4 regions of the Arthrobacter sp. R4-81 genome follow, and region 1 is predicted to be linked to each of the others. Evidence: riboswitches for the same ligand, from Rfam matches in the RefSeq annotation. Region 1 holds a riboswitch; each other region holds the start of a gene.

Region 1 (5,791 bases):
TGCCATAGAGCAACCGGTAAGGCATCAGCCGGGTCCGCCCGGGGTCAGGCTCGATGGTCGTCCCGCTTGGTACTTCGCTGACGGGCGGCATCGGCTGGTGTCCAAGGGCAGCCAGAAGGGGTGCCCCCACGGTGGACAGGGCCAGCATCGCTGCCAACGGATTTCCCGGCAACCCCAGTACGAACCTGCCGTCAGGCAACTCGGCAAGCACCACCGGGTGGCCGGGCCGCATGGCCACTCCATCAATCAGGAGCCGTCCGCCCAGGTCGGCAACTGCCTGCCGGAGATGGTCGGTGCCGCTGCGTCCTGTGCCTCCGGTGGTGATGACGACGTCGGCCGGGAGGCTTTCCGGGGCCGGGAGGCTTTCAGGGGCCGGCAGGCTCTCCGCTGCAGGCAGGCCGCCGTCCGGTTCAGGAACGCTGTCTTCCAGGCCCGCGCGCCAATCGGCATAGCCGTCCCCGATCTTGGCCTGGGACGCGCAGATCCCCCCCAGCATGGCCACGACGGAGGCCAGTTGCGGTCCGAACGTATCCCGAACCTGCCCCGGCGCAGGCAAGCCGTCACTGACCACCTCCGCGCCTGTCAGGAGCAGCTTTACCACCGGTTTGCCCAGAACTTCGACGGTGTCATGGCCGGCAAGGGCGGCAAGCGCAATGTGGGCGGGGTTCAAAACCGTGCCGCTCCGGACAAGCGTCTCCCCGTTCATGGCCTCCTCCCCTGCCTTGCGGATGTGCTGGCCATTCCGGGGCTCACCTGGACGTGCGCCCCCGCCTACAGCAAGGACCGGAAGGCCGTCCTCGTCAGTTGTCAGAACTCCGCTCTCACTCCGTAACACCGCTTTTGCGCCGGGCGGGACAAGGCCCCCGGTCACAATGGGGCTGGCCTCATGGGGAGCCAATCGCTGTCCCGGTTCCGAGAGGATCCACGGTCCGGTGCCATTCACCGCCCAGCCGTCCATAGCCGAGGACGCGTAGTGGGGGATGTCCTGCAGCGCCACAATGTCTGTTGCCAATGTCCTGCCAATGGCATCGGCTAGCCTGACTGGCCCGGCCGGAATGGGGCTGGCGCAGTTGAAGGATGCCTGCCTGGCCTCTTGCCAGGTGTGGGCAAGGTGCTGGGGAGGCGTGTCGACGCCGTCGTCGGGCGATTCTTTCTCTGTGCGGGGCTGGGAGTGGTCAGAGGGACTTTCCCCTTCGGCCTCCGGAAGACCCGTTGTCATGCGCTGGGAACTCCAGTGTTTGCCGGCGGCTCGCCCGCGTAGTCCTTGGCCACGGTGCGGGCCACGCCCAGGGCGGCCTGCATCGAATGGGCATCGTTGGCCTGCCCGGAACCCGATGCCAGGCCGGCGGCAAAACCGGCAATGAACGTGGTCAGCGGGGCAGCGGGTCGCACGATGGAGTGGGCCGCTACTCCGGCCACGGCGAGCACTTCGTTGATGTCCACTTCGACGTTCTCCAGTTCGAAGGCCTGAAGCAACGCCCGGCACCACTCTTCCAGCGTCTCGTCCTGGCTTTTCACGAAGTGCCTCCAAATTCACCTGCCGTTGCGGACGCCACAACCAATGCGGGCCTTTACTGCTCCCGGTTGGACACCCCTAATGCGGCGGCATCGTCCCACGTGTCCACGTCGTCCGTGGACCCGGCAGGAACGGTAACCAACCTCACGTCAAGCCTAGCAAGGAGCGAGAAAACGGAGGCGTCCCTGAGTCCGCCCCGCAAACGGGCCTCGTCGACGGCGCGTTGCAGTGAATCCGTCCGGTAGAGCCCGGCCAGAGGCTGTTTCCTGCCTTGCGGGCTCACCGCCATCACTCCGTCGCTGCCGGAATCCGGGTTGGCGGCAGCAGCGGAAAAGCCAAGGTTTTGCCGGAGCACACCTACCGCGACGGCGGAGCGGGGCATGTCGCACGCCAGAATCAGTGTCAGCGGTGACGGCCTGCCGGTACGCCCTTCGGCCAGCGCTGCCACCCCTGCGGCAATCGCCGACGCCGGACCCGAATACGGCGGGTCCTCCCTCACGGCGAGGACCCCTGCTGGCAGCCCTCCGGGGTCCGGGCCCACTACCACCGTCTTAGCCGCTCCTTGCGCGGCTGCAATCGCACGCACAAGGAGGGTTTCGCCGTCGTACATCAACCCGGATTTGGGCACTCCGCCCAGACGAGAGGAACGGCCTCCGGCCAGGATCAGGGCATCAAAGGCCGCAGACATTGGTTCCACAAGACAAGCCTAAGCGGCCGGTGCGGGCCAGAACGCAACTCTGCCCGCGGGCTCGTGAACTCCCTACGCGGCGGATTCAGGGAGGAGGAAGGGATCCCATTCGGGCGTGGGCTTCTCAAGTTCTTTGATCTGCCAGATGGTGCCTACCGGAGGCGCGGGGGAAAACCTCAGCTTCCAGCCCATCTCGGATGGGGTGTGGTCTCCCTTGGCGTTGTTACAACGCAGACAGGCGGCTACAAGGTTGTCCCACGAATGCGCGCCACCCCTGGATTTTGGGTGGACGTGGTCAATGGTGTGGGCTGCCTTGCCGCAGTATGCGCAGCGGTGTCCGTCGCGGCGCAGCACGCCCCGCCGGCTCACTGCCGTCGCAGTGTTGTACCTTGGCCGGATATAGCGGTTGAGCAGGATCACGGACGGTCGGCCCAGGATCTCCTGCGGCCCGACGACGGGATCGTCGCCCTCGGCCACCACGCTGGCTTTTCCAGCGAGCACAAGCACCAGCGCCCGGCGGAAGGTGACTACCGCCAGCGGTTCATATCCAGCATTCAGAACGAGTGTGCGCATGCGCATACCTCTTCACGGCCGCACCCGTCAGGGGCACGAGGGCCGGCTGCCCTCGGCATGTCCGGGCTAAGGATCGACATCACCAGAGTAAACACTGAATGCCCGAATTGCCGAATCCAGCCTTTGCGGCGAGCCGCAATTCCGATTACGCTCCGTCTCCGAATCCTTGAGCGATGGGCAACGTCGTCGTGAAAAAAGCAGAAAGACCCCCGTCCTAAGACGGGGGTCCTTCCGAGAAGTTTCTCCTGGCGGCAGTTCCAGACCGTATGGGTCCAGAGCCAGGATGGGCTGCTGTTTGCTTGGAGCCGGTATTAGCCGCCTACGCGGATGAAGACCGGGCCGGAGCCGACGTTGACGCTGAACAGGGCGGTGGTTCCGCCGTTCCAGCCACCGTGGACTGCCTGGCCGTTGCCGACGTAGACCGCGATGTGGGCCATGCCCATTCCGCCGTTCTCGTAGTAAGCAAGGTCACCGGGCTGAGCTTCGGCAGCGCTGACCGTGCGGCCGAGGGACAGGTAACCTGCCGGCCAGCCGTGGTAGTTGATGCCGACGGCAGCCAGGGAGTTGGTTGCCAGCATGGTGCAGTCCTGGGCAACGCCGAGCTGGGCGTAGGCGGCAGCGGCGATTGAAGCGCCCATGCCACTTGAAGCTGCGGGTGCGGGAGCGGAAGCGGTAGCAGCGACCGTTGCCGTAGCGGCAGCGGCGGGAGCTGCCGGGGCGGCTTCCTGCACCTCGACGACAGGCTTGGGTGCTTCGACGACCGGAGCCGGCGTCGTGGAGACAGCAGGCTTCTCGTACGAGATAGCAATCGTGGAAGCGGCTGAAATTGTCGCCGGGGTGGCGGACTTCACTTCGAGGGTGGACGCAGAGGTGGATTCGCGCTGAACGCTCGTGTCTGCCGCGTTGGCGGCAATTCCACTGGTCAGGACCAGACCGGAGGCAGCAGCGATAACCGCAGCCTGACGGCCCACACCACCGGCGTTATCGCCGACGGACTTGGCAATGACAGCCAGCGAGTTGGTCTTGGTGACCTCGGCGCGGTGCCGTGCAATGGTTGCACGTGTAGTCATTAATTTTCTCTCTTTCGTATTCCTCGGACCGCGCTGGGCAGGCCGTGGGCTATGGACGTTCCGGCATCTTGGGGGTAGGCCGGAACGCCCCGAACGGGTTACTTAGCGAAGGGTGTAAAACGAGGAGGTGCCTGTTGCAGACACCGCGTGCAGGATGGTGCCCTGCGAGGGGTTCAGCGCGCTGATCATCATGCCGTTGCCAACGTAGATACCAACGTGGGCACCGCCGTTTTGCATGACCAGGTCACCGGGGGCGGGAGTGGAAGTGGGCGTCATGGACGTCCAGGCATTCGTACGGGGGATGCTGATGCCGGCCTGGGCGTAGACCCACTGGGTAAAGCCTGAGCAGTCCCAGCCGCTGGGAGTGGTGCCGCCCCACAAGTAGGGGCTGCCGATGCCGGTGTAGGCGATTGCTGCCAGGCCCGATGCAGCCGCTGACGAGGCGGCCGGCTTGTCGGTGGTGGCAGTCAGCTCGATTGCCGGTTCCTCGGACTGTGCCTGGACAGTCTCGATCTTCGGCGCTGCTTCGGTGGTCACGGACGGACGCTCAAAAACGACCTTGGCGGTCGGCTCCGCGGTTACCGCGATCTGAGTGGACTGTGAGCCTGATTCCGCGGTGGCGGCAACTCCAGGATTGCCCTCCGCCGCACTGGCTGGCAGGCCGGCAGCAAGAATGAGCCCTGAAGCAGCTGCAATGACAGCAGCTTGGCGACCAACGGTTCCCGCGTTGTTAGCAACGGCTTTAGATACGGAACCCAAGGGGTTCATGCGCACCGATTGAGCACGGTGGCGCGCAGCATTGTGGCGTGAAGACACGAAAGTAGCCTCTCCCAATGCCTACGAGGTGAGCTGTCGGATTCGGATGGGAGTCACCCGGCCACTTGGCTTCCTGAGAAGCTTCGCGACTTAACCCCAAGGTCTTCTTTCGAAGACCAAAATTGGTTCCCCCGCCTCTGCCAGACGATGTAATGCGAACGGACCTTGAGCGGTGGCAGAGTTAGGCAATCCACTCAAGAGCGCCAACTTCGGAAAAGTTGGCGTGGTTTAGACGGTACAGGACTTTGGATTGAATGTCACATTCAGGTCACGGCATGTCACAGAAATGTGAGAGTAATCCATCATCTAAATCAGAGCCAGCCCATGGGGTCGACAACTTCGCCGTTGACCATTACTTCGAAGTGGAGGTGGCAGCCGGTTGACGCGCCTGTGGTCCCGCTCAGGGCCACAGTGTCGCCCCGGGTTACTGTCTGGCCCACCTGGACATCGGACGAGGACAAGTGGTTGTACGTGGTTTCGAGCCCGTTACCGTGATCGATGACCACGCGGTTTCCGCCTCCGAAGGGATGCCAGCCGGCAAAAGTGACCGTGCCGCTGGCTGCTGCATGGACGGCGGTACCGCACTGGGCAGCGAAGTCCTGGCCGCGGTGGAATTCTCCGTAGCCGCCGGTGATGGGGCTGACGCGGTAGCCGAAGGGGGAGGCAGTTATGAGCGAATTCAGTGGGGCCCCAAGGCTTCCGGCAGACGCTGCCCGGCTGACGCTGCCGGCGGACTGCGCGCTGAGGAGTTGCTTGAGCTTGCCGTCGGGATCACCGGTGGTGGAAACGGTGGTGCGGCTGAAATCAACCTTTGCGCCCGCAGCTGCGGAGACTTCAGGCTGGACAGAGGCGGAAAGGGCAGCACCCGTGGAGCCGACGCCGCCGGTGGCTGCCAGGGGGCTTGTGGCCGGAACCGTGACTGTGAGGATCAAGCCTGTGGCTGCCAGGGCGATGCCTGCCTTTTGCCCTACACCACTGGCGCCGGCGAATTCTGTGACCTGACGAAAAGGGCTGCGTTTGCGGCGTGCATCCCGGTGCGGGTCCCGGGGACGGCCAGCGGCGGCGACAGCTTCGGATACTTGCAGCTCCAAAGCAGGACCGGTCGCACGGCGACGGCCCCTGGCGTTC
Region 2 (5,791 bases), 1.1 Mb from region 1:
TCAGCGATCTGGCCGGGTGGGTCGGTGACCTCAACGAGCCGTCGGTTGCACCGCTCCTCAAAGGACTCCGGCATCTGCTCGACTCGTTCGCCGAAATCGGCTTGGGCTACCTCTCGCTGGCCCGGCCGGCCGGAACACTGTCCGGCGGCGAGGCGCAACGCACCAAGATGATCCGGCACCTCGGGTCCTCCCTGACCGACGTCACCTACGTTTTCGACGAGCCCACCATCGGCCTGCACCCGCACGATATCGAACGGATGAACCAGCTCCTGCTGCAATTGCGCGACAAGGGCAACACCGTGCTCGTCGTCGAGCACAAACCGGAGACCATCGCCATCGCTGACCACGTCGTCGACCTCGGTCCCGGCGCCGGCGCCGCCGGTGGTGAGGTGGTCTTCGAGGGCACCCTCGAGGGACTGCGGAAGAGCGACACCATCACCGGGCGGCATCTCGATGACCGGGCTGCCCTTAAAAAGGCAGTGCGCACACAGAAGGGCGCGCTTGAGGTCCGCGGAGCGCGCACGCACAACCTGCAAAACGTCGACGTCGACATACCGCTGGGCGCGCTTGTGGTGGTGACGGGAGTTGCCGGCTCAGGAAAGAGTTCCCTGATCCATGGTTCAGTGGCCGACCGCGACGGCGTGGTGGTGGTTGACCAGGGCGCCATCAAAGGCTCACGCCGCAGCAACCCTGCCACGTACACCGGTCTGCTCGAGCCCATCCGCAAGGCGTTTGCGAAGGCTAATTCAGTGAAGCCGGCGCTTTTCAGCTCCAACTCTGAGGGCGCCTGTCCCACATGCAACGGCGCGGGTGTCATCTTCACCGAACTGGGCGTTATGGCCACCGTTGAGTCCACGTGTGAGGACTGCGAGGGGCGCCGGTTCCAAGCGTCGGTCCTTGAATACACGCTGGGCGGGCGGAACATCGCCGAGGTGTTGGCAATGTCGATGACAGAAGCGAACATCTTCTTCAGCGAAGGAGAGGCCCGCACGCCTGCTGCCCACAAGATCCTCGACCGGATCGTGGACGTCGGGCTCGGCTACCTCACCCTCGGCCAGCCACTCACCACACTGTCAGGCGGCGAGCGCCAGCGCATCAAGCTGGCTACCCAGATGGCGGAGAAGGGTGAGGTCTATATCCTCGACGAACCGACCACGGGCCTCCACCTGGCCGACGTCGAGAACCTGCTGGGTCTGCTCGACCGCCTGGTCGGGTCCGGCAAGTCGGTCATCGTCATCGAGCACCACCAGGCGGTGATGGCGCACGCCGACTGGATCATCGACCTCGGTCCCGGTGCCGGCCATGACGGCGGCCGGATCGTCTTCCAAGGCACTCCCGCTGACCTTGTCGCAGCCCGCTCCACGCTCACAGGTGAGCATCTGGCAGCGTACGTGGGGGCCTGACGCCGGCACGAAACCCGGAGCAGGCCTCAGTACCAGTTATTCGCTGCGCGGAATTCCAAGGCTTTGGTCGGGGAACCATAGCGTTGTTTGATGTAGCTCATGCCCCTGTCCACCTGGCTGCCGCGCCACCCAGCTGAGGTGTCCCAAAGGGTGCTCAGGGCAGTCATCTCCTCGGTGCCCCATCCGTACGAGGCCAGGCGGCTGCTGGCATAAGTGCTGGTATCGACGACGTCTTCCGCAGCGCCGTCCACGGCTGCGGGAGCCGTAGCGGTGGCCGTGCCCAGCAAGGGGTCGAGCAAGCCGGTAACTGGCGTCAGCAGTGTACTCGGTGACTGCGACGGTGTCGGTGTCGGTGCTGGTGCTGGTGCTGGTGCTGGTGCTGCGGTTGTCGCAGGAGCCGGTGCCGCCGTTGGCGAGGCCGGCGCGGGCTGAGGGTTCGAGGAAGAGGCCGGAGGCTGGGCGTTCGGGGACGTGGCAGAGGCGGGCGGAGCCGCGGCGGTGGAGGCAGCCGCTATTGCCGCCAGGGTGGGAGCGTCCACCGGCATGGGGAGGCTGCCCACACCAGGCAGGCTAGTGCCTTGTTGATCCGCTGCCGCCGGGACATCGGCACCGGCCGCCGCTTGGGCCGGGGTGCCGCTGGTTGTCCCAGGGGACGTGGCCGAGACGGTTGGCCGGGGGGTAGTGGTTCCGGCGGTCGGCCGTATTCCGGAGGTCGCCCGAGTCGCGTTCGTTGTGCCGGGGGCCTCCTGGGCGGAAGTTTCCTTGCCGAAGAAGGGCAGCTCTGTGGCCTGGCTGGCTGCTCCTACGCCAAGCAGCACGGCAAAGGCTCCGGCTACGACGGCCATCCTTTGACCCATGACACGAACCGAAACGGCTTTCTTCAGGACATCATCGGGCTTGGAACTGAATACGGCAGCCAGCTGAGGGCTATGTGCGCTCGTCTGGGCGTCGATTGCAGCGGCGGCCGATGCGCTCACCGTTGGCTTTTCAACTGCCGCGCGCCCCGTCCTGCTCCGTCGCGTCGCTGCGGGGGCGGGACGCACTTCGGCTATGGGTGCGGTTTCCGGAGCGGAGCTCTCCTGCACGGTCGTCGGAGCGGCTTCAGTCACAGGCGCAGTCCTGGGGGCAGGGGGTACTTCAAAGGCCGGGCGCCTGTCCCTGCTTCGCCGCGTGACGGTGGAAACCGGTGCAGTGGGCTCAGGTTCTGCGGGAATCGGCGCGGCCGGAATCACGGTGGTGGAAACGGGGTCCGTGGGAGCCGTCCCGAGGTTCGGCTCTTCCGCGGCGGGGTTTGTTGGGCTGGGGGTTTTGACGGATGGCGCAGCTTCTGCGCGATGCCGTCCGGCGCGTAAAGGGCGCGACTGATCGAAAGAACGGGACATGATGGTTGCCTCTCAACGCCTGCGAGGTTAGCTGTCGGGTTCGGAAGAGGTCAACCGGCCGGCACGTTAGACGTGACGGCTTCACCCCACGGGCCGCTGGGTAGCGGCCCGAAGACTCTGGGTCCCCCGTCTCTGCCTTAGTGTTGGGAGTCCGGGATGTGGCAGAGCTCGGCGTCAGCCCGGACGCGGCCCGATCCAGATGGGCCACGCACAAACCGTACAGGAAACCCTCCCTTAAAGTCACGTTTAGGTAACAGGAAAAGGTTGGCGGCGAGTCACGTTGCACCATCCGGATGCGATAGGCCTTTTTGTCCGACCTCGCAGTACACTGAATTATCGAACATATATTCGAATGAAGGTGTGTTGTGGGCATTATTGTGGGTCCTCGTATGATAGCCGCCGGCAGCTCGCTGCTCACGGTTCTCATCTCCCCTGTGGCGGTGGCTGCAGGCTACCCCTCGCCAGCGCAGGACTACTTTGACGGCAGGATCGACCTCAACGAACACCTCATCAAGGACATCACCAGCACGTACGTGGTGAGGGTCTCGGGAAATTCAATGGAGGGGGCGGGCATCAGCGACGGGGACGAATTGATCGTCGATCGCGCCCTGGAGCCCAAGGACGGGTCCGTGGTCATCGCCGTACTGGACGGTGAACTGACCATCAAACGCCTCCGCATCAGACAAAGCGGCGTCCTGCTCCAGGCGGAAAGTGCGAACTACCCGGATATCCGCGTTGCAGCACTGTCCGACCTCATCATTTGGGGCGTGGCCACGAGGTGCCTCCACCATGTCTAAGCCGGCAATGATGCACCGGATGCAGCAGATCGCCCACGTGGACGTGAACTGTTTTTATGCCTCGGCTGAGCGTGCCTTTGACCCATCCCTGGAAGGTCGGCCACTGGTTGTGCTCTCCAATAACGACGGGTGTGCCGTTACCCGGTCACCCGAGGCCAAGGCACTGGGCATCCCGGTAGGCGAGCCCTGGTTCAAGATCGCACCACGGGTCAAGGAGTGGGGCCTGGTGGCCAGGTCCAGCAACTATGAGCTGTACGGCGACATCAGCGCGCGCGTGATGGAACTCCTCAGCAGGTTCTCGGCCTGGCTGGAGGTCTACAGCATCGACGAGGCCTTCCTTGGCGTCAAGGGAACCCCGGATGAGCTCCTTCGGCTTGGACTGGAGATGAAGGCCGCCGTGCGCCGCAACGTAGGCGTGCCGGTGTGCGTCGGAATCGCAGGAACCAAGACCCTGGCAAAACTTGCGAACAAGTGGGCCAAGAACAATCCGGGCTTCAACGGTGTTTGCCTCTGGGATTCCCTCCCCCTCGCCCAGCGGGAAACACTGATGGCCCGGCTGTCGGTGATCGAGATCTGGGGCATCGCCTCCCGCCTGACCAAACGCCTCAATGCCATGGGAATCCAGTCGGTCCTTGACCTTTCAAAGGCAGATCCTGTGATGATCCGGGACCGCTTCTCAGTGATGGTGATGCGCACCGTCCTGGAGCTTCAGGGCACACCATGCATTCCGATGGAGGAGGAGCGGATCGGCAGGGACCAGTTGATTTTCAGCAGGTCCTTCTCCACGCCCATCACTACCGTCCATGAACTTCGCCAGGTCCTCAGCATTTACGGTCAGCAGGCCAGCGCCAGGCTGGCCAAGCACGGATTGCAGACCAGAGTCCTCACGGCATACGCCGCCACGTCCTACTACAACCCCCAGGACACTTCCTACCCGTCGGCCTGCATCAGGTTGCCGATGCCCACCGCCGATCCCGTGCTCCTTACCCGGGCAGCGCATGCTCTGTTGCCGCAGATCCAGGAGGGAATCAAATATGCGAAAGCGGGAATCATGGTGACCGATCTGCGCCCCTCGGGGAACCAACCGCCCCTGTCTCCGTTCGAGAACCCTCACGAGGAACGCGGCATCGGCCCTCTTCTGGAGGACGTGGCCCGCCGTTATGGCCGGGGCTCCATCGGACTGGGTCACGCCGGCATCAGGGGAGGCCCGGACTGGACCATGAAACGCGACATGATGTCCCCGCGCTACACCACGCACTGGGATGAACTCCCGCTCGTCAAGGCTGCCTAGATCCCACGCGCATCACCCTGCCGCCACCGGGGTTCGCTTTGCCGCTTGCTCCTGCACGCCTAGCCTGTTGCTATGGTTCACCCCTCCGCGGCCGCCCCGTCCGATGTAGTTCTTGCCTCCATCCGGCAACCCGGCGATTCGGAATGCTCTGACATTCACATCGCTGGCGGGGTGGTTTCTCGTATCTCGCCGGCGGGAGACCATCCGGCTCGCCCCACTGTTGTGGACTTCGACGGCGGCTGCGCCATCCCCGGACTCTGGGACGAGCATGTCCACATGACTCAGTGGGCACTTGCTGCCCAGCGGCTGGATCTTTCCCGCGCAGAGTCGGCGACGAACGCCGTCGAGCTCCTCCGCCCCCACCTGGGCGGCATGGAGTCCGACACGACGCTGGTCGGCGTCGGATTCCGGGACGCTGTGTGGAGCGACGCTCCCACACTGGAGATGCTCGACGCCGTGACGCGGCGCCAGCCGACGGCACTCCTCAGCCACGACCTCCATTGTGTGTGGCTGAACAGTGCGGCTGCCAAGCGCTACGGAGTTTTCCTCGATGCCGATGGCCTGCTGCGGGAAGACGCAGCGTTCGCCGTCACGCGCCAGTTGGACCAGCTTCCTGACCCTCTGGTGGATGGCTGGGTGGCCGATGCCGCAAGAATTGCAGCGTCGCGCGGGATAGTCGGCATTGTGGACTTCGAAATGGCGTGGAACCGGGATGCCTGGATGAGGCGCGAGGCGGCCGGATTCGACTCGGTGAGGGTCGACGTCGGGGTCTATGCCGAGCACCTTGGGCGCGCCGCCGGCTTGGGGCTCCGTACCGGGCAAGCCTTTCCCGGGAGCGGCCTGTTGCGCGTCGGACCGATGAAGGTTCTCATCGACGGCTCCCTCAACACGCGCACCGCATTCTGCGTGGACCCCTAC
Region 3 (5,791 bases), 140 kb from region 1:
CCTCTTGCGCCTGCACCGGCTGGTTCAGCGCTCAGGCGTTGCTGCCATGGACACGGCCGAACTGGCCGTGGGTGATCTCCTGCTCAATCTTGACACTCGGGAAGTTACCCGGGGAGGCGAGGACCTGCAGCTGACCGCCACCGAATTCGAGGTGCTTCGCTACCTGATGGAAAACGCAAAACGCGTTGTCAGCAAGGCGCAGATCCTGGACAACGTCTGGAATTACGATTTCGGCGGCCAGGCCAACATTGTGGAACTCTACATTTCCTACCTGCGGAAAAAGGTGGACGCCACCCTGCCGCCAATGATCCACACAATGCGCGGTGCGGGCTACGTCATCAAGCCGGCGGTCTGAACCACCGTGCCGCCCCTGACCTTCTCCGGCAACTGGCGCCGGCCGTCGACCTGGCACCTGCGAACCCGGCTCGTCCTTGTTGCCATGGCCCTCCTGGTGGCTATTTGCGGAGCGACCGGAATAGTCAGCTACGCCTCCATGGACTCATTTCTCACCGGGCAGTTGGACGGCAACCTTAAGGTGGCTTCGGCTAACGCTGGCAGGCCCCCTTCCAGTAATCCCAACGGATCCCCGGATCCGCTGAATGCACGCGGGTCCGGGGCAGGCACTATGTTCGCCCGAATCCAAAACGGCAAGGTCAGCAGTGCCGGATTCGTGGCCTGGGGTGCAGGCCAAACGGACCTGTCCCCCCAAGACAACGCTGCTCTGCTGAGCCTGCCAATGGACGGCAAACCAGTTACGCGGACACTTGCAGACGGGGACTATCGATTGCTGGCACTACACATGCGGGATGGGGGTGTGCTGGTAACCGGTCTCCCACTGGCAGCCAAGGAGAGCACACTCAACTCGCTGGTCTGGACCATGACGGCGGGGTCGCTCGCGGGAATACTGCTGATCGGTCTGGTGGGGACAGGGATAATCCGCCGCAACCTGAAACCCCTTGAGCAACTGTCCGATGTGGCCACCCAGGTCTCCCGGTTACCCCTCGACGCCGGCGAAGTGGCACTCGCCGTGCGGGTCCCGCCGTCGAGCGCTCATCCCGGAACTGAAGTAGGCAGGGTTGGCCACGCCCTGAACCTCATGCTGGACAATGTTTCCCGGGCGCTTGAGTCCAGACAAAGGAGCGAGACTAAGGTCCGGCAGTTCGTGGCGGATGCCTCCCACGAACTGCGGACCCCCCTCACCGCGATCCGTGGCTACACCGAGCTGATGAGGATGACGGAAAAGCTGACTCCCGACGGAACGAAATCCCTCGCAAGGGTTCAGAGCCAATCCGAGCGGATGACTGCCCTCGTGGAGGACCTGCTCATGCTGGCCCGTATTGATGAAGGGCAGCAGCTGCGACTCACTGATGTGGATCTTACGCAGCTGCTGGTCGAAACGGTCAGCGATGAGCGGGTGATGGCGCCTGACCGGCATTGGAAGCTGGAGTTGCCGGGAGGTGGCGTAATCGTGCGCGGCGACACCTCGGGATTGCGTCAGGTCCTGATGAACCTTCTTTCGAACGTACGGAAGCACACGCCGCCCGGCACCACGGTGGTGGCTGGTTTGGCGAACTCTGAGGAGGGAAGTGTCGTGATTTCCGTTACTGACGATGGTCCCGGCATCGACCCGGGATTCGTTGACACCGTATTCGCACGTTTTACGCGTGCTGATACCTCGAGAGCCAGCAATCGCGCTGGAGGAAGCAACCGTGAGGATGAGGGATCCAGCGGGCTCGGGTTATCGATCGTCCACTCGATCATGGAGGCGCATGGAGGCAGCGTTGAGGTCGCTTCCCGACCTGGCAGGACCAGATTCTTACTCAGGTTTCGTCCGCAAGGCACCACGCCGCCGTCGTGATCTCTGTTACCAAAACGTGACTTAGGCCTTCAATTCCTGTAGCGTCGTTGGGGTGCGGCTACCGTTCTGGCCGCATTTCCGGTTGGACGCCAAACTCTGCCGCTTCCCGGATACCGCATGACCAGGCAGAGACGGGGGACCCAGAGTCTCCGGGCATTTGCGCAGCATTCCGCCCTTGGGGTGAAGCCGACACGTGATTTTCCGTGCGGCCGGATGACCTCATCCGAACCCGACAGCTAACTCCGTAGGCGTTGAGAGGCAATCATGACTGAACCCTTGGTACAAACGCGCCCTGATAACCATCCGGAGCACAAGAATGCACCGGATCAGCCTTCAAAGCATGGGATCTCAAGGCACCGCGCGGAAAGCTCGAAAACCCCTTTTTCACTCTCCCGGTTCAGTTCAGGCCTGGGCGGCAACGGCTATCGTCTGGCTGTCGTCGCTTCGGCCTGTGCGGTACTGATTGGCGTGGGTGCCGCCGGGCAGGCCTCAGAGCCGGCCACGCCGGCTGCTGCTCCCACGGCGCAAGCTCCCACCACGGCCGACGCCGAATCACGAATCGACTTCGAAAAGTCCCTGGTCAGGGCGGAGGCCGCTCCTTCTCAGGCGCCGGTGGAGCCACAGGCAGCTCCAGCACCTGCCCCGGAGCCCGCACCCGCTCCCGAGCCCGCCCCCGCACCTGTAGCGGTTGACGATCCTGCAGCCGCCCAGGCGTACGCCGCGAGTCAGCTAGGCGCCCATGGATGGGCTGCGGACCAGATGCAGTGCCTCACCACACTGTGGACCAAAGAATCGGACTGGAAGACCACTGCCACAAACCCCAGCAGTGGCGCCTACGGAATCGTCCAGTCGCTTCCCGCCGAGAAGATGGCGAGTGCCGGCGCTGACTACGTGACCAACTTCCGGACCCAGATCAACTGGGGCCTCAACTACATCAAGGAACGCTACGGCTCCCCCTGCGGCGCGTTGAACTTCCATTACGCGAACAACTGGTACTAAACCAACCAAAAGTTCGAAACCGCCGGATTCTCATCGGGCATACTGTGACCATGAAGTTCACCACCACCATCATGGGCAGCGGTAACACAGCCGGAATTGTGGTTCCTGCCGAAATCCTGGAGGCGCTCGGGGCGGGCAAGCGTCCGCCGGTCCTGGTAACACTGAACGGTAAGAGCTACCGCAGCAGCATCGCCGTCATGGGCGGGCAATTCTTGGTCGGTCTGAGCGCCGCTAACAGGGAACTGACCGGGGCTGCAGCCGGAGACACCGTGGAAGTCGGGCTGGAGCTCGACACCCAACCACGCGTCGTCGAGGTCCCCGACGATCTGGCTGCCGCGCTCGCCGCTGAACCTGACGCGCAGGCTTTTTATGCGACCCTGAATTACAGCGCGCAGCGTCGTTATGTGGAACCTGTCGCGAGCGCCAAGCCCGGGGACACACGCTCGCGCCGGATTGCGAAGGCAGTGGAGAACCTCAAAGCCGGAAAGAAATAACGTTCTTCCCATTGGGATCCCGAAGGACTGTGGCGGAGACTGCTGAATAGTCGCGGATGTGCAGGACGCCGTCGGGAAGCTCTCCGGTGTTAGGCCCGACAGCAATGGTGCGGATGCCCGCCGCTACACCGGCCGCGATCCCGGCGGGGGCGTCTTCAAATACCAGGGCATCACCCGGGTCAACCCCAAGGAGCGACGCCGCCAGGAGGTAGCCCTCAGGGTCCGGCTTGCCGCGGGTAACGTCAGCGGCGAAGACTGCAGAGACGGGGATGGTCAGCCCGGCTGCAGCCATTCGCACTTCGGCCAGCCCTCGGAAAGCCGACGTCACCAGCGCCACAGATTCAGCCGGAAGACTGGCCAGCAGCTCCACAGCCCCCTGCACCGGAACGATCCCCCTCGTCTCAGCCAGCTCCATCCGCCCGAGCTCCTCGGTGAGGGCTTCGACGTCGGATCCGGCGGGAGCATAGCGCCGGACGGTATCGATGGCCTGGACCCCGTGCGAGGTCTGCAGGATTTCGGCATAGTCGAGGCCGTAGCGGCCGGCGAATTCGCCCCACACCCGCTCCACGATGCTGGTGGAATCAACCAGGGTGCCGTCCATGTCGAACAGGACACCGCGGGCGGTCAGAGTAGTGCTGTGCAGGCTCATCCGTTATCCGGCGATCCCGTACAACCTGTCGCCGGCATCGCCCAGACCGGGCACGATGTAGGACTTGTCGTTGAGTTTTTCGTCGATGGAAGCCAGAACGATTGTGACATTGGCGTCCGAGAGTTCTTCCTCGAGCCTTGCCAAGCCTTCGGGAGCTGCCAGGAGGCAGATGCAGGTGACGTCCGAAGCGCCGCGCTTGAAGAGGAACTTGATGGCTTCACGGAGTGTTCCGCCGGTGGCCAGCATGGGGTCCAGCACGAAGATCTGCCGGTCGGTCAGGTTCTCCGGGAGCCGTTCCGCATAGGTGATGATGTCCAGGGTTTCCTCGTCCCGGGCCATTCCCAGGAAGCCGACCTCCGCCGTCGGGACCAGCTTGGTCATCCCTTCCAGCATGCCAAGACCTGCGCGGAGGATGGGAACCACCAGCGGCGTGGGCTTGGTGAAGGCTGTGCCCACCGCAGTGCTCACGGGTGTCTCGATGGTCACAGGCTGGGTGCGGACATCCCGCGTGGCTTCGTAAGCCAGAAGAGTTACCAGCTCCTCTGTGAGCTGCCGGAATACCGGCGAAGGGGTCTTTTTGTCCCGCAGAACGGTGAGCTTGTGGGCGACCAGTGGGTGGTCCACGACGAGTGTGCGCATGGGGTCAAAACTATCACCCGGAATTCTGCTCTCCACGCCGGCTGCGCACCACATCATCCGTCGCGGAGTCGGTACCGTCAACCTCGGGCTGCACCAGGTGTGCGGGTTGGTCGAACCTAGGTGCCGGCCCCGCGTGTTCGCGGCGCCGGGTGAGATGGAAGAGCCTGTGGGCCAGGATCACAAACCCCAGCCAGGCCAGGCCGAGCAGCCAGGCGAACATGACGTCTGTCATCCAGTGATGGCCTAGGAACACCCTGCTCATCCCCATGGCCCCGGCGAAAAGGATGCCTGCCACGATCGCCGAAAAGCGGATCCACACGTGGGCAACCTGGAGCCAGAGCAGATACACCAGGACGCCGATCACCACAGTGGTATTCAAGGTGTGGCCGCTGGGAAAGGACGGCGAAGACTCATACGGTGGCACGGCATCGACGTGGTCCGGCCGGATGCGCCCGAACATCCCTTTACCCACATTGGTGGCAGTCATCGAGACGGCGGCAGCGCCGGAGACGAGGATGATGGGCCGCCAGGTCCTGCTGTGATAAGTCAGCCAGGCGGTCAGGATTGTCGCAAGGATTGGCATCCCGATGCTTCCGCCGATATTGGTAAAGCCCGTCACGGCCGCATTCAGTTCAGGAGTCCGCAGCTGCTGTGCCCAGGCGAGAGTGGGTTTATCCAGGCCGGCAACCCCGCTTTCGTCCACGACGTCCGCATATACTTCTGCCCCCAGGAGCGCCAGCATAACGATCACGGCGCCGCCGATCAGGAGGGTAAGCCACAGGGCGGCATATGGAGCCACCCAGAGCCCGAATCGATCAACCACTGTTTTCAGAACTCGGTCAATAAAGGGCTTCATGATGCCTCCCCGTCTCCTCCGCTTACAAGGCTGCCTATCATCGAAACTATCATTGAGCAATGACTTCCCCGGAGCCCCGCCATGCCGAATGGATGGGCCTTGCCCTGACTGAGGCCCGGCTGGCACTGGCCACTGAGGACGTGCCGATCGGCGCCGTCGTGATCGGACCGGATGGGACTGTACTGGGGTCGGGCCGGAACGAACGCGAGGCCCTCGGCGACCCGACTGCGCATGCCGAAATCGTGGCCATCAGGGAAGCAGCAGCCCGACTTCGAACGCGGCCGTCCCGGGATGGC
Region 4 (5,791 bases), 1.4 Mb from region 1:
TTGATCCCGAAAGTGGCTACAAAGGCCTCATGGAGGGCAAGCAGGCCCTCGCCATCCACACCAGCGGCGTGTACCGGCCGGGGGTGGCGCCGGCATTCGGCCAGGACTTCAGCAGCACCTTCTTTGCCGACTGGCTGAACTTCATCGGCATCGACGACGCCACCCACGTGCGCTTTGCACCCACGGTCCTCAACATGGATGTGGACGGCAGCCGGCGGACCGCAGAAGCTGAAATTGCCGATGTCGCCAGCGGGTTTGCTGCCCGTCTCACCTCAGTCGGGCTCCTGCAGCTGGTCAACGACTAAGCCGGGTTGCGGCTATGTCCGGACGGCACACTAACTGCTGATTATTGCTTTCCGTACTTGCGATGCGCTGCATTTGGTCGACGAGTGCTCTTACCCGTGGTCCGCAAGTCTCCACAGCGTCAGCACCAGGGACAAGCGGACACGTCCGGCGGCCGTGCCGATGTCGAAACCCAACGCGGTCGAGTATTCAGCTGCCCGTGTCAGGACACTGGAGTGGTGGAGGCCGATCTCTTCGGCGACAGTTCGCAGGCTGGTGTTTTCCGCGATGGAGTCCAGCAGCGCGAGGGCCTTCGGCTGGGATGTCACGACTCCGGGGTCATAGCCAGGCCAACACCCGCCGTCGACCCGGGCTGTGTATTCTGGGCGTCCGTCTCTGTTGTGGAGAAGCGGAGCACTACTGCCCGGCGGGAAGCGGCCACCGGGCTGGTGCTTGACCGAGCCGCGTTGTGACGTGATTCAGCCTAGGCATTTCGTTCAGCGATTCTAACCGCCAGCAGAGCTCAAAGGGGTTCCCGCGAACCGCCATCTGGCGGTCAGCGGCGCGGAACCGCCGCCGTCGTAATCTCCTTTGGGGACACCTGGCTTTTGCCTTTGCCAAGGGCCTTTACATCAACTTTGCTGAAGTCGAGAATGGGTCCCAGCACGGCCTCCACTGGCTCAGCAGCGCGCTGTCCACCCGACTGCCGCCACATCAGGCTGCCATACACAGGAGTGCAGACATGAACGATCCCACGTCAACAGCCCAGGACATTGCCGCGGTATCTGCCCGCGCTGCTCAATTGGCATCGATCCCCTCCTTCCGCCGGGTTGAGGCCTATATCAAGGAATATGGCTCGCGCGGGCACGGGCAGGCGCCGGGCTGCGACTTCACTTTCGGGAATCCGCACCAGATGCCAGCCGACCGCTACGTCAATACCCTCCGGGACGCTCTGACGCCTCAGAATGATCAGTGGTTCGCGTACCAAACCAATGGCGAGGCCGCCCGGGAAGCAGCGGCGGAGTCACTGCAGCGGCTGCTGGATGTGCCTTTCCGGCCGGACGACATCTACCTCACGACGGGTGGCTTCGCCGCGATCGCGTTGGCGCTCAAGACGGTGGCCGATCCGGGCGACGAAGTCATCTACAGCCTGCCGCCCTGGTTCCTGTATGAGCCTCTGGTCCTTGAAGCCGGGCTGGTACCGGTGAAAGTCAAGATCAACACCACCACGTTCGACCTTGACCTCGACGCCATCGAGGCAGCCATTACGGAACGGACGCGGGTTGTGATCGTCAATTCGCCCAACAATCCGACCGGGCGGGTGTACCCGCCCGAACTGCTGCTCCGGTTGGCGGAACTACTGGAAGCCGCCTCGGTGAGGATCGGAAGGCGGATCTACCTCATCTCAGACGAGCCCTACAACCGGATTGTGTTCGACGGTTTGCGCTTCCACAGCCCCGTGGAATTCTATGCGCACACGCTGCTGGCCTACTCCTATGGCAAGACCCACCTCTCCCCGGGTCAACGGGTGGGTTATCTGGCTCTTCCGCCCACCATGCCGCACCGGGAAGAGATGGCCCCGGCCATCACCAGCCTGCAGGTGGCGATGGGCTGGGTGTACCCCAATGCCCTGCTGCAGCACGCGCTTCCTGAGCTGGAGAAGTTCTCCATTTCTATTGATCAACTGCAGCGCCGCCGGGACCGACTGGTTGATGAACTTGGTGGGATGGGTTACCGCATCTGGCGTCCGGAAGGCACGTTCTACCTCTATGTCCCCTCCCCTATTCCTGACGACGAGGCCTTCACCGCATCACTTGCCCGCAGGGACGTCTTCGTTTTGCCGGGCGTGCTGTTCGAGACGCCGGGCTTCTTCCGGATCTCCCTCACTGCCAACGAGGACATGATCGAGCGCAGCCTGCCGGCGTTCGAAGCGGCGATGAAAGAAGTCCGCCAGTGAGTCCGCTTAGCGGTGGTTCCGCTACCGGTGGTTGCGCTTGAGGCACCGGCTCCTGATCTTGCTGCCAGGTGTAGAAGGCTCAAGTGAGCTGTTGGCGTTTAATTTCAGGGACGATGAGCGGCAGTAGCCGGACGTAGAGGACCATTCCGATGAGTTCGACAAGAGTCTGGGTCACCACGACGAGCGCTGCCAGGGCCAACGGGCCAGGCAAAGCCAGTGCCAGCGGAAGAATCACCAGGGAATTCCGGGTGGCCCCGCTAAAAAGCACGGCACGCGTGGCCGGAACGTCGAGGTGCGCCTGCTTGGCCACAAGGAGGCCCAGGGGCACCATAGCGATCAGGAAAGCGGCATACAGCGGGACAACGGCCAGCAGGGCGCCCAGCTCCTGCCGCACTCCCACAACCTGGGAGCCGACAACGACCGCCAGGGTTGCCATCATCAGAGGGACCATCAGGGCCTGCATCACTGCCATGATCGCCCGGCCCAGTGACGCCCGCCGGGCCAGGGCCTGCGTCAGTGCGGCCAGGGCCAAGGGAAACAGGATGAGCCCCACCAGCGCCTGAACGAAGGGTGCAGGATCTATTGCTGACGCTATCCCCGGGCCAACGAAAACCATCAGGTACAGCGGCAACAGGAGCATCTGCACCAGCATCAGCACCGGCGCCGCGGCCAGGAGACGATCGCTGGCCCCGCCTGCCAGACCGGTGAACACAATGACGTAGTCGACGCAGGGTGTCAGCAGGACCAGGAGGACACCGACCAACAGCGCCTGCTCTCCCGCGATGAAACGGGTGAGGGCAAACACCACCACGGGCACAACAGCGAAATTCAGTATCAGCACCGCTGACATGAACCGCAGATCGCGTGTGGCCGTACCAATCGAGGCAAGCGGGATCCCGAGAAATGTGGCGAAGAGCAGCAGGCCAAGGACGGGATTGATTGCATGCTCCAGCACCCCGGCCGAGTCAGGAGCCAATGATCCAGCTCCTCCGCCGACGATGATCGCGGCCAGATACAACCCGACCTGGCGCCTTTCCATCGCTGCGACAAGAGTTCCGATCTTCACGCAGCCAATCGTAGGCCAAGCAACCATTAAGGCATCTCGGTATTCATGGTGGGTGGAGCGACGTCGGCACCCGGAGCCGCTGCATCCTACCCTGCAGCAAGACGAAACGTGACCTTATTCTGATAACGGATTTGTAACGCATCGTTTTTCTTGCTTACATAGAGGGACCACATACCTTCGTTGGGTATGCGTGTGACCGCCTCGCCAAACCCCGCCGGCGGTCCATGAAACTTTTACTTCCCTTGGCGGGGGCGGAAAACCCACTGATGATGCCTTTGCGCGTCTTGGGGTGAAGCCTGGCCCAGTAGCTGCACGCCTCGAGGCGTCCGGCAGGGCAGGCCGGACAGTCCACTCGTCCGAATCCGACAGCTAATTTCGCCGGCGCAGAGAGGACTTACTTTTGCCTTCCCAAGATAAACACGGCCAACGCCATGCCCTTTTTGCCTCCACGTCCGCCAAGGGCAGCCACCGGGCGGCCTCATCCTCCGCTCCGACCCTGCGGGATCGCGGCCGAAAGTTGGGAATTGCGGCGGTGGTAACGGGGATGTTCGCATTAACCGCCCTTTCCAATGCCCACGCCCAGCCCAGCCTGCTATCGGCGGCACAGGACCTCGCGGCCGGGACAGTGCTCTCCCCCGCTACCCAGCCGGCGGTGGCTGCAGATGCCGGATCAGCACTGGCTTTTGACCGCCCCCAGGTGAGCTCCGTCCCTGCACCGCAAGCTGAACCAGCACCGGCACCTGAACCAGCACCGGCACCTGCACCCGCTCCTGTTCAGGCAGCGGCTGCTGCCCCTTCACCAACCCTGCGGGCTCCCCTGGCCTCGATGAGCGTGACTTCTCCGTTCGGCTTCCGTGTCAATCCCCTGACCGGGGCGCTCGACGAAATGCATACAGGCATGGACCTGTCCGGACAGTGTTCAACCCCTGTTCTGGCGGCAGCTGCGGGAACAGTGACGGAGGCCGGGTGGAGTCCGTACGGCGGCGGAAACCGGATCGTCGTCGAGCACGGCAACGGACTGAAGACCACGTACAACCACCTGGACAGAATCGGCGTTTCCGTTGGGCAGACCCTGACGCAGGGCGGACAGATTGCTGGCGTCGGAACAACCGGCAACTCCACTGGCTGCCATCTGCACTTCGAGGTCATGCTCAACGACCAGACAGTCGATCCCGCCACCTACATGTAGCGGAGATACCAATCGGATCGGCCTCGTAGCGTCAGGCCAGGGACGTCAAAAGGTCTGTGCAGGCCGCTTCACATCGGCAAGCCTCAGCACAGATTCTGCAGTGCTCGTGCATCCCGGCGTGCTTTTCGCACTCCTCGTCACTAACACCGCTTGCTATCCGGCAGGATTCGAGCAGCGCCCGAGTAGCTGCGATCACCTCCTACTTTTCGTGCCCTTCAGGGAGAGACGGCAGGCCTGAATGTGCTCCCGCCGTCCGTGGACACCAGGATCCCCCCATCAATGGCTGCCCAGATCCCGGGATTTCCGTCTGAACCTTTGACGGCGGCTATCGCCAGGACTTGGCCGTCAATCCGGCCTTTTCTCGTCCAGGTCGCGCCAGCATCAGCTGAGTAGTGAACCGTCCCGTCAGGTTCGACGCCGACGGCCTCCGTTGAGTGGGCAAAGGCGGCGTACTGGATCAGCGGGGAAGACTCGTTCAGCATCCAGGTTGTGCCGCCGTCGATGGAGCGCTGTATGCCCGAAGTCGTGGTGGCCAGAACAATGTCACTTTCGGGGTGCCCAGCCAAGGCGGCCGGGACGAAGCCCTGGGCCAGTGTTGTCCAGGTCTTGCCGTCGGGGCTGGTGCGCAGTTCCCCATCAAAGGCAACGATTCCGGATTTGGTGGTGGTAAGCGCATGGAAGTCCGATTCCCCTTGGCGGGACAGCTGTTCCCAGCTTCTGCCTCCGTCGCTGGATTTGATCAGCCCGAGGGGGTTGGGCATGGCAGAGCCTGGACCCGGGTGGCCAGAGGCGTAGAAGACGCCCTCGCCCTGGCCGGCTGTGAAGCCCATCAGGTCATTGGTGGCACCGATTTTCGTGGCCGGTTCCTTTGTCACATCGAACAGCCCGTCGTGGGTCGCGAGAAGAACCTGGCCACTGGCACCGCTGACGCTCAACCCATGGATGTGTGCACTGGGCAGGGCGCTGTCCGCATCACGGGCTGATGACACCCCCGGGGACTGTTCAGCGGCCGGTGTGCAGGCAGCCAATGCCAGCACCATTGCGACGGCGCCAGCCTTCAGGGCTGCGGAGCGGGAAAGCTTTGTGGGCGTGACAGGCATGGAACTCCAGTGAAGTCTGAGGCGGCGAGCGGAGCAGATTCTGCCCCGGCTCCGGAGGGAGCATTTACCTGCTAAAGCTGTATCCGGCTGCCGTAACGGCATCGCGGAGCGCGGCTTCATCGGCAGTTCCCGATACCGTCAGATGAGACACACCATCCGGCACCAGATCAACTGTCGCAGAATCGACGCCGGGCACG

Evidence for each region. Region 1 has a riboswitch for cyclic di-AMP ahead of M1E05_RS17250 (C40 family peptidase). Riboswitches for the same ligand answer to the same signal wherever they lie in the genome.
Region 2: linked by a shared signal. The riboswitch ahead of M1E05_RS02070 (hypothetical protein) and the one ahead of M1E05_RS17250 (C40 family peptidase) in region 1 are both predicted to bind cyclic di-AMP.
Region 3: linked by a shared signal. The riboswitch ahead of M1E05_RS17850 (aggregation-promoting factor C-terminal-like domain-containing protein) and the one ahead of M1E05_RS17250 (C40 family peptidase) in region 1 are both predicted to bind cyclic di-AMP.
Region 4: linked by a shared signal. The riboswitch ahead of M1E05_RS03455 (M23 family metallopeptidase) and the one ahead of M1E05_RS17250 (C40 family peptidase) in region 1 are both predicted to bind cyclic di-AMP.

Annotation. Positions count from the first base shown of each region.
Region 1 covers NZ_CP096445.1:3,749,119-3,754,909, forward strand. Annotated here, with positions in the region: gene M1E05_RS17225 (molybdopterin molybdotransferase MoeA) at 1-1,219, opposite strand, end outside; gene M1E05_RS17230 (DUF6457 domain-containing protein) at 1,216-1,518, opposite strand; gene mobA (molybdenum cofactor guanylyltransferase) at 1,572-2,204, opposite strand; gene M1E05_RS17240 (HNH endonuclease) at 2,277-2,777, opposite strand; gene M1E05_RS17245 (NlpC/P60 family protein) at 3,089-3,847, opposite strand; gene M1E05_RS17250 (C40 family peptidase) at 3,950-4,663, opposite strand; cyclic di-AMP (ydaO/yuaA leader) riboswitch at 4,668-4,845, opposite strand; gene M1E05_RS17255 (M23 family metallopeptidase) at 4,975-5,791, opposite strand, start outside.
Region 2 covers NZ_CP096445.1:428,011-433,801, reverse strand. Annotated here, with positions in the region: gene M1E05_RS02075 (ATP-binding cassette domain-containing protein) at 1-1,403, shown strand, start outside; gene M1E05_RS02070 (hypothetical protein) at 1,430-2,785, opposite strand; cyclic di-AMP (ydaO/yuaA leader) riboswitch at 2,788-2,945, opposite strand; gene M1E05_RS02065 (LexA family protein) at 3,151-3,582, shown strand; gene M1E05_RS02060 (Y-family DNA polymerase) at 3,575-4,873, shown strand; gene M1E05_RS02055 (amidohydrolase) at 4,946-5,791, shown strand, end outside.
Region 3 covers NZ_CP096445.1:3,892,810-3,898,600, forward strand. Annotated here, with positions in the region: gene M1E05_RS17840 (response regulator transcription factor) at 1-355, shown strand, start outside; gene M1E05_RS17845 (sensor histidine kinase) at 362-1,858, shown strand; cyclic di-AMP (ydaO/yuaA leader) riboswitch at 1,946-2,123, shown strand; gene M1E05_RS17850 (aggregation-promoting factor C-terminal-like domain-containing protein) at 2,123-2,857, shown strand; gene M1E05_RS17855 (YdeI/OmpD-associated family protein) at 2,908-3,351, shown strand; gene M1E05_RS17860 (HAD-IA family hydrolase) at 3,332-4,000, opposite strand; gene upp (uracil phosphoribosyltransferase) at 4,004-4,639, opposite strand; gene M1E05_RS17870 (phosphatase PAP2 family protein) at 4,653-5,495, opposite strand; gene M1E05_RS17875 (nucleoside deaminase) at 5,555-5,791, shown strand, end outside.
Region 4 covers NZ_CP096445.1:722,410-728,200, reverse strand. Annotated here, with positions in the region: gene M1E05_RS03475 (FMN-dependent NADH-azoreductase) at 1-305, shown strand, start outside; gene M1E05_RS03470 (hypothetical protein) at 396-611, opposite strand; gene M1E05_RS03465 (aminotransferase class I/II-fold pyridoxal phosphate-dependent enzyme) at 1,025-2,239, shown strand; gene M1E05_RS03460 (arsenic resistance protein) at 2,319-3,278, opposite strand; cyclic di-AMP (ydaO/yuaA leader) riboswitch at 3,530-3,701, shown strand; gene M1E05_RS03455 (M23 family metallopeptidase) at 3,706-4,494, shown strand; partial or broken gene M1E05_RS03450 (four-helix bundle copper-binding protein) at 4,526-4,678, opposite strand; gene M1E05_RS03445 (F510_1955 family glycosylhydrolase) at 4,710-5,594, opposite strand; gene M1E05_RS03440 (heavy-metal-associated domain-containing protein) at 5,659-5,791, opposite strand, start outside.